Kordia antarctica: one gene and its partner. The protein of the gene in region 2 interacts with the protein of the main gene of each other region in a pairwise test. Links are inferred from orthologs where the notes say so. Each region holds a gene or a part of one and is shown on either strand. Other genes may lie near its edges.

Region 1 (4,431 bases), 1.6 Mb from region 2 along the record:
CATATTGTAATACTTTAGAAACTGCATTTACCATATATTCTGCAAATATATAGCCTGAACCAGTTGATGGACTTAATACATTTTCAGTTTCTGGAATGAAATCTACCCAGTTTTCAGGAGCAGGATTTGACGCATCAACAGTTACTATTTTTTGGTTTGGCGCGTTCCTGTTAGTCATGATATACAATTTTGAACCTACATTTTCTATTACTCTTGAATCTGAATCTGTAGTGTTTAAAATTGTTATTATTTTACTATTTGGTTTTGTCAAATCTTTCATGAATAACCTATTTCCCGACGTAGAGACTGCTCCATTAATAAATAAATAGTTTCCGTCTTCAGTAACTCCGCCACCAATATATCGATGTTTTTCTGCCGCTGTTCCGCCAAAAATTACTTTATCTTCTTTTTGAGAAGTTCCTAATTTATGATAGTATAATTTATGTTGATCTGTCTTTGCAGATAATTCACTTCCTTTAGGTTTGTCGTAGCTAGAATAGTAGAATCCGTCATTTTCTTTCCAAGAAATTCCTGAGAATTTGATGTCTACCAATGTATCTTCAACAATTTCTTTCGTTTCTACATCTTTAATAATTACTTTTCGCCAGTCGCTTCCGCCAATTGAGATTGGATAAGCAACGATTTTTTTATCTTTTGAAAAGCTCAATCCGCCACCGAGCGAAATAGTGCCATCTTCTGAAAATTTATTAGGATCTAGAAAAACTTCAGGTTCTTCATCACCTTTTTGTCTGTAAATGACAGATTGATTTTGCAATCCGTCATTTTTAGAGAAATAGCTAAATTCACCTTCTTTTTTAGGCGCACTAATTTTTTCATAATTCATTAATTGAGTATATCGTTTTTTTAACGCTTCGCGGAATGGAATACTGTCTAAATATTCGAAGGTAGTTTTATTTTGTTCTTCTACCCAAGCTTCTGTTTCTGGCGAACGATCATCTTCAAGCCAACGATACGGATCTTTTACTTCAGTACCAAACAAGGTATCTATTACTTCTTTTTGTTGCGTTTCTGGGTATGTCACTACTATTTCTTTTTTTTCGGGTTCTTTCTCGCAAGAGAAGAAAAACACTGCGAGACAACTAATTTTTAACAACTGTTTCATCTTTTTATATTTTATTGTTTTTGTCTGATAGAATTTGCATACGAATCATTTCAGTTAGTATTGAAATTTCTATTTATGCTCATTTCAAAAAACACAGGATTGGTTTTAGTTCAAATTTAATCTAAAAAAAACCACTTCAAAACAATTAGAAGTGGTTTTAACATATTGGAGTCGTTTTTTATAGCTTTTCAACGTACAATTTTGAGTTCGTTTTTTAGATTTCTCAAAATGGAGTTTCACTAATAAAACAAGGGTTTAAATTGTGGCCAATGTTTGTAAATTAAGATTCCGTTTAGAAGTGCAACAATAAATGCACCAATCATTCCGCCAGATAAATCTAGGAAAATGTGAAACAGTAAAATATTTACAGATATCGGCGCAAGTAAGATTAACGCAAAAGGCACCCATTTTTTTAGAACGAGTAAGATTCCAATGTAAACTTCTAGCGCGCCAACTACAGGAAGAATGTACCCTATGGTACTAAACGATTCTGTAAATGTAGACATTTTTAACGCTGGCATAAAACCAGTTCCATTGAAAATCATGAGGAGCTTATTAGCACCAAACACGATGAGAATTATTCCTAATACAAAACGGATAATTTTGGTAAAGTTAGAATTCATATTGCGAGACTTTTGGTTAGTGTACTCTTAAATATATGAAAAAGATGTTGACTTTACTAACTATTTCGTTGATCGTCAGGATAATTACTTTGTAATAAGAAACTGATTAATAGTATTTTGAAGTAGAAAGGCACTTCGACTTCGCTCAGTGCCCGTTATTTTATGTTTTATTTTATTTAGATTACACTAAGTTGTTGTCTACTAAATATTGTGCAATTTGAACTGTATTTGTTGCGGCACCTTTTCGTAAGTTATCGGCAACAATCCACATATTTAAACTATTTGGTTGCGAACCGTCACGGCGAATTCGTCCCACAAATACTTCATCTTTTCCTTCTGCGTAAATTGGCATTGGATATACGTTTACATCAGGATTGTCTTGTACAATGATTCCTGGCGATTCGTGCAATAGTTTACGAACTTCAGCAACATCAAAATCGTTTTCAAATTCAACATTTACACTTTCAGAATGTCCGCCAACTACAGGAATCCGAATGGCAGTTGCCGTAATAGCAATTGTATTATCGCTTAGAATTTTCTGTGTTTCACGTACCAATTTCATTTCTTCTTTAGTATATCCGTTTTCTTCAAATACATCACAATGTGGCAATGCATTTCTATGAATTGGATACGGATATGCCATTTCGCCTTTTTCGCCAGCATATTCGTTTTCTAGCTGTCTCACTGCTTTTACGCCAGTTCCTGTGATAGATTGATAGGTAGAAACTACAATCCGTTTTATTTTATATTTTTTGTGTAATGGCGCTAAAGCCACGACCATTTGAATTGTAGAACAGTTAGGATTTGCAATGATTTTATCGGTTGCAGTCAATTCGTTTGCGTTGATTTCTGGGACAATTAATTTTTTGGAATGATCCATTCGCCAAGCAGATGAATTATCAATGACAGTCGTACCAACAGCTTCAAATTTTGGAGCCCATTCTAGCGACGTATTTCCGCCAGCAGAAAATAAAGCAATATCTGGTTTGGCGTCAATAGCATCTTGCATACTTACAATAGGATATGCTTTTCCTTGATACGTGATTTCTTTTCCAATAGATTTTTCAGAAGCTACTGGAATTAAGGTTGAAACGGGAAATTTTTGCTCTGCTAATACTTTTAACATTACAGTTCCTACCATTCCTGTTGCGCCAACGACTGCTATTTTCATGTTTTTATTTTTAATATTTTTTATCTGTCAGATAGAACATTCAGATACTCATTTTTTAGTGGAACTAAATTTTAGCAATAAATGTTTCATTTGTTTACTTATACCAATTATCACTTAAAATGCACCTAATAACTTGTTTCTATTGCGCCCATACTTCGACTAGGCTCAGTACATGTATTTCAATATAAAATAAAACCGTAGCGATGCTATGCTTTTCTACTTCATCTGGACACACTATAATTCAAATTATTTTAGGCTCCTTTTAAATAACAATTAGTATTACTTAGCAAAACTAGGAATAATTATAGCACGATTTATATAAAACTTTAGAAATATCAAAAGTGCAACAAAAAGTTATATATAACACAAAAGTCACTCGTTTCGGAGTGACTTTTGATATATTATTTTATACAGAAAAATTAAGCTTGTTTTTTCAATAAATCTCTAATATCTGCTAATAATTCTTCTTGTGTTGGTCCAGGAGGCGGAGCTGGAGCAGGAACTTCTTCTTTCTTTTTTGTTTTATTATATGCTTTTATAATCATGAACATTACAAATCCTACAATGATTAAGTTTACAATGGTGTTTATCCAACTTCCCCACATAATTGCATTTTCGGGCGTAATTACTTTTCCTGTTGCATCCACAACAGCATCAGATAAAATAATCTTTTTATCTGCAAAGTCAGTTCCACCTGTAAAATATCCTACGCAAGGCATTACAATATTGCTTACAAATCCTTTTACAACGGCGCCAATTGCACCAGCCATAATAACAGCAACTGCTAAATCAACGACATTTCCTGTCATGATAAAACTTTTAAATTCTTTGAACATACTATTTATTATTAGTTAATAATTGAATGTAAATTAAGAAAAAATTAACAGTTTTTCAGACACTTACCCAGGGTATTTTATCAAATTACCGAAGAAACACACGTTTTATTCGTTGAGATACTGCTGTAAGCAATTCGTAAGAGATGGTATTTATCTTGGCAGCCAATTCTTCGGCACTTTGTCCTTCACCAAAAATGATCACTTCATCGCCTTCATTGCATTTGATCTTGGTAACATTAACCATAATCATATCCATACACACATTTCCGATTATTGGCGCAAGTTTTCCGTTGATCACAACACTTCCAACACCATTTCCAAATTGTCTACTGATTCCGTCAGCATGACCAATTGGAATTGTTGCAGTTGTCGTGTTCTTTTTTGCTACAAACGCACGATTGTATCCGACACTTTCGCCTTTTTCAATACGATGTATTTGTGAAATGACAGACTTTAACGAAGCTACAGGTTGCAATTTTTTGTCAAACTTTGGATCATTTCCAAAACCATACAAACCAATTCCTGTACGAATCATATCAAAATGCGCTTCTGGATAGTTAAAAACGCCAGAAGTATTTGTCATGTGTAAGATAGGTTTGTAGTTCAATGCTTTTTCAAAAGATGTACAAATTTCTTTGAAGGTTGCGATTTGATTTTGGGTAAATTCTTTTTCATTCG
Region 2 (4,227 bases):
CACTTTCGCAACGGCATTTGTATTATAATTTGTCCTACCAAGATTTGAGTCATTCAAACCTGAAAGGTGTGAATTTTCATGAAGTTGATTTAAACCATACCGATTTATCATATTGCTCTTTACAAGGTGCATCATTTGAAAATGCATCTATCACTAAATCAAATTTTTATAGTTCTGAATTGCACAGAATTGACTTTTCGTATGCTATGATATATGATACAGACATTTCATATTGCACTTTGATCAACTGTAATCTTTCTAGTATTATTGTCGAAAAATGTGATTTCGCACATACAGATTTTTTAAAGTGTTTCTATTTAAGTGCGAGTTTTGAAAATTGCAATTTTACAGAAATTTCAAATATGAGTAAAGTAGATTTGTATTTGTGTGAAAAAATGATTGCTCCAAATAATTTAGATAAATTAATTAAAGATTCGCTTCCAGACGAAAAATTAACTAAGAATACATCAATTATTGGAAATGAATTATTCGAATGAAAATTTTTAGTTAAAATAAATTAATCAAAAAAAAATAGTAGAAAAGCTGAAACCGTTTTTTGGCACACTTTATGTCTACTCCTAAACCATATAAATACAGGATTTTAATAAAAATAATATTCAATTTCGTATTTTTGAAATCTTAAAACTAAAATAACAATGAAAAAAACACTAATCGCACTATGTATTCTATTCGTAGGATTCAATGTGCAAGCACAAGGGGCAGGAACTGAAGAAGACAAGGCGAAAGCTAAGAAAGTGATGGAAATGATGAGTAAAAAGGTTGACATCGATGTCGATGAAACACTTTTTACAGCTGTTACTCCAAATACGTATGTTTCTGAAAGTCCAAAAGCAGTGATCATGACAATGATGGTTCCTGAAACGTATGCAGCTTCTAAAGAGAAGATGAACGAAAACGAAACGGATAAATTTAAAGTAACCGATAGAGGTGAAAAAGAAATTAATGGCGTGAAGGTTTTGTATATGACTGGTACAAGCGAAGCAGAAGGAACAACGTTGAATAATACGATTTATTGTGTAGAGTACGATGCTGAAACATGTATTATGTTTATCGGAATGGTTGAAGAAGGTGCAGACAAAAAATACACTGACGCAGTTGCAAAAGCAGCAAATTCAGTGATTAAGAAAAAGTAATTTTACACTTTTATAGAACTAAAAAATCCAGCAAATTGCTGGATTTTTTTATGACTAAACTTTGTACTTGTGTGTTATTCTTCTTCTGAAGAAACTTCTTCCACAGAGAAATCTGTCATTCCTTTAGAATGTAACAAATTGTACCACTGAATTACTTTTTTAATATCACTTGGATATACTCTACTTTCATCGTAATCTGGTAATACTTCTGAAAAATAATTTGCTAATACTGTTTTTGATTCTTTATGATTTACAGACGTTATTGCACCATTTTCTTTCTCTTTTACTTTTTCTAAAACTTGTGCTAATGGAACTTCTTCCGTTTGCGTATAAATAGCAATTTCAGAAAGTAAACTCACGTTATGACGTAAACTTACAGAGATTTTTTTTCCATCAGTTAATGATTCTGCAACAAAACCATTACGTGTTTGTTTTTTTAATTCATAAAGTCCTGGTTTCCCAGAAATCGCTAATATTTTATCTAAACCCATAGTCTATTTTTTTCTAAATTTAGGATGGCAAATATACAGATTGTACGTTTCCCATCATTTTATTTCATCGTATTTTTTTGGCATCAGGAAAACGCATTTTGTAATCTACTTTTATGCGTCCGCGCGAAATGTTTGTCAATCTTCCTTTTAATAAACGCCTTTTTAGTGGAGATAGTTTATCAGTAAATAAAATTCCTTCGATATGATCGTATTCATGCTGAATGACTCTTGCCGCCAAACCATCATATTCTTCTACATGCTTTTCAAAGTTTTCGTCCATGTATTCAATTTTGATACTTTCCGGACGGAAAACATCTTCACGAACATCTGGAATACTCAAACAACCTTCATTGAAAACCCACGGTTCACCATCGCGCTCAGTAATTTTTGCGTTGATAAACACTTTTTTCATGCCTTCTAATTGTTTACGTTGTTCTTCGCTTAGTTCTTCATCTTCTGCAAAACCAGTCGCATCAATCATAAACAAACGAATTGGCAATCCTATTTGTGGTGCTGCCAATCCTACACCATACGCATTGTACATGGTTTCAAACATATTTTCGAGCAGCGTATCTAAATTTGGATATTCGGGTGTAATATCTTCGGATACTTTTCGTAAAACTGGATCGCCAAAAGCGACAATTGGTACTATCATATTCGTATTATTTGTATAGATAAGATTGCAAAATAATCGTTGCACTTATTTCATCTATTAAACTTTTATTTTGACGTTGTTTCTTTTTCAATCCGCTATCAATCATGGTTTGAAACGCCATTTTTGAAGTAAAACGTTCGTCTTCACGTTTTATTGGAATTGTTGGAATTGCTTTGGTTAACAATCGAATGAATTCTACAATTAAGACTTCACTTTCGGAAGCTTCATAATTCATTTGTTTCGGTTCTCCTACCAAAAACAGTTCCACTTTTTCTTTGGCAACATATTCTTTTAAGAATGGAATCAAATCGTGCGTACGAACTGTCGTTAAACCAGAAGCAATGAGTTGCATCTCGTCGGTAACGGCAATTCCCGTTCGTTTCTTTCCATAATCAATTGCTAGAATACGAGCCATATAAAATTTTGGCAAAAATAAGGTTTATATTTTAATGTGAATAAAGATTGGCGGAATTATTATTTTAGACATGTTGGATTACTTGGATTGAGGGAAGTCGAAATGTTGGATTGCTTGCATTGAGCGAAGTCGAAATGTTGGATTGTTGGATTGTTGGATTGTTGGATTGTTGGATTGTTAAAATGTATGTCTTTACGGGAAACCGTTATGAATTTCAAAATTTGCTTATTAATTTTATTAAAAAACTTTAATTAAATTAATTATGTCAGAAAAACCAGGTCCATCGTCAGTTTTCCAAGTTACACTTTTTATAGCAGCGATTATTTTTATTGTTTTTATGAATAAAATTGAACCCTTTTCCAGCTTTGGTTTTTGGAAAAAAGTACTTGTTTTCATTGTTACAAGTTTTACTACAATGATAATTTATGCTATTGCAACTAGCATTATTACAGCTATATATAAAGCCTTAATAGAAATAGTTGTAGTGATTTTAATATTATTCAATGCCATATTTATTGATTCAATATTTTATGGAATCACACCAATGTTTGATAATAATAATAGTGAAGGAGTAAATATATTTACAGCACTTCTCACACTACTCATTCTTGATATAATAATCATCATTGTACTACTTCCACTTGCTAGAATCGCAAAAAGCAATGTGTTTGACAAAGATTTTTTTGATTAGATATTTTTTCAATTTAAACAAAATTATTTCTCAACAAGTATATCAATTTTCATTAAAAAACAGGAACTTGGTCAAAATTTAAAGCTAATACCAAATTCTTGGAAAAAACCACACGCATACATTCCCTAGATTCTTTACGCGCCATTATGATGTTGCTTGGCATTTTGTTGCATTCCGCAGTGACGTATAATGTAACAGATCATGGTGAAGTTTGGAATTTAAAAGATCCTGAATCTACACATATTGCCACCGATTTTTTAGTTTTGTTGATACATTCCTTTCGAATGCCAATCTTTTTTCTGATTGCAGGTTTTTTTGGTGCGATGCTTTTTTACGAGCGAAAACCATTCAAAATGATTCAAAATCGTGTGTCACGAATTGTATTTCCGTTTGTTGTATTTCTGTTAATCTTAACGCCAATTCTTGGATTTGTATTTCGATATTCAAATTTTGCGTTTAGCGGTTTGCCAGATGCTTTCGCGAAAGCAATTGCTCCTTTTACTGAAATCTCCAGCTACTTACCAAATGGAACGGCGCATTTATGGTTTTTATATTACTTAATCTATACGACAGGATTTTCAGTTTTACTGGCATTACTCATGAAAAGAATCCCAAAAGTGACTTCCAAAATTACAAAAGTGTTTGATTGGATTATTCAGAAACCATTCGTACGAATTGTATTTTTTTCAGGAATCATGTTTGCGATACTTTCAGTTTTAAAAACACCAATGATTGCAGCTTCAACTTCTTTAATTCCGAATGCTGAAACCTTTATTTGTTATCTATTTTTCTATATAGTCGGCTGGATTTTATACAAGTCG

What was found. Proteins that work in one complex are often made in the same cells at the same time.
Region 1: the proteins of def (region 2) and IMCC3317_RS14435 interact in binary tests that used the Escherichia coli proteins (3 or more experiments, as listed by UniProt). The link is inferred for Kordia antarctica from one-to-one orthologs.

What each region holds. Positions count from the first base shown.
Region 1 is NZ_CP019288.1:3,478,061-3,482,491, forward strand. What follows is about bases 923-3,854. They hold IMCC3317_RS14435 (aspartate-semialdehyde dehydrogenase), read right to left. Parts: upstream 2,918-3,854; coding sequence 1,928-2,917; downstream 923-1,927. Other genes in these bases: IMCC3317_RS14425 (prolyl oligopeptidase family serine peptidase), read right to left, coding at 923-1,123; IMCC3317_RS14430 (DoxX protein), read right to left, coding at 1,363-1,746; mscL (large conductance mechanosensitive channel protein MscL), read right to left, coding at 3,337-3,753; alr (alanine racemase), read right to left, coding at 3,839-3,854. Also shown: more of IMCC3317_RS14425, read right to left, coding at 1-922; more of alr, read right to left, coding at 3,855-4,431.
Region 2 is NZ_CP019288.1:5,098,087-5,102,313, reverse strand. What follows is about bases 506-3,233. They hold def (peptide deformylase), read right to left. Parts: upstream 2,301-3,233; coding sequence 1,710-2,300; downstream 506-1,709. Other genes in these bases: IMCC3317_RS21320 (hypothetical protein), read left to right, coding at 2,978-3,233; ruvX (Holliday junction resolvase RuvX), read right to left, coding at 2,308-2,715; IMCC3317_RS21335 (DUF5606 family protein), read right to left, coding at 1,229-1,645; IMCC3317_RS21340 (hypothetical protein), read left to right, coding at 657-1,154. Also shown: IMCC3317_RS21345 (pentapeptide repeat-containing protein), read left to right, coding at 1-497; more of IMCC3317_RS21320, read left to right, coding at 3,234-3,406; IMCC3317_RS21315 (acyltransferase family protein), read left to right, coding at 3,505-4,227. UniProt on the Escherichia coli protein: Removes the formyl group from the N-terminal Met of newly synthesized proteins. Requires at least a dipeptide for an efficient rate of reaction. N-terminal L-methionine is a prerequisite for activity but the enzyme has broad specificity at other positions.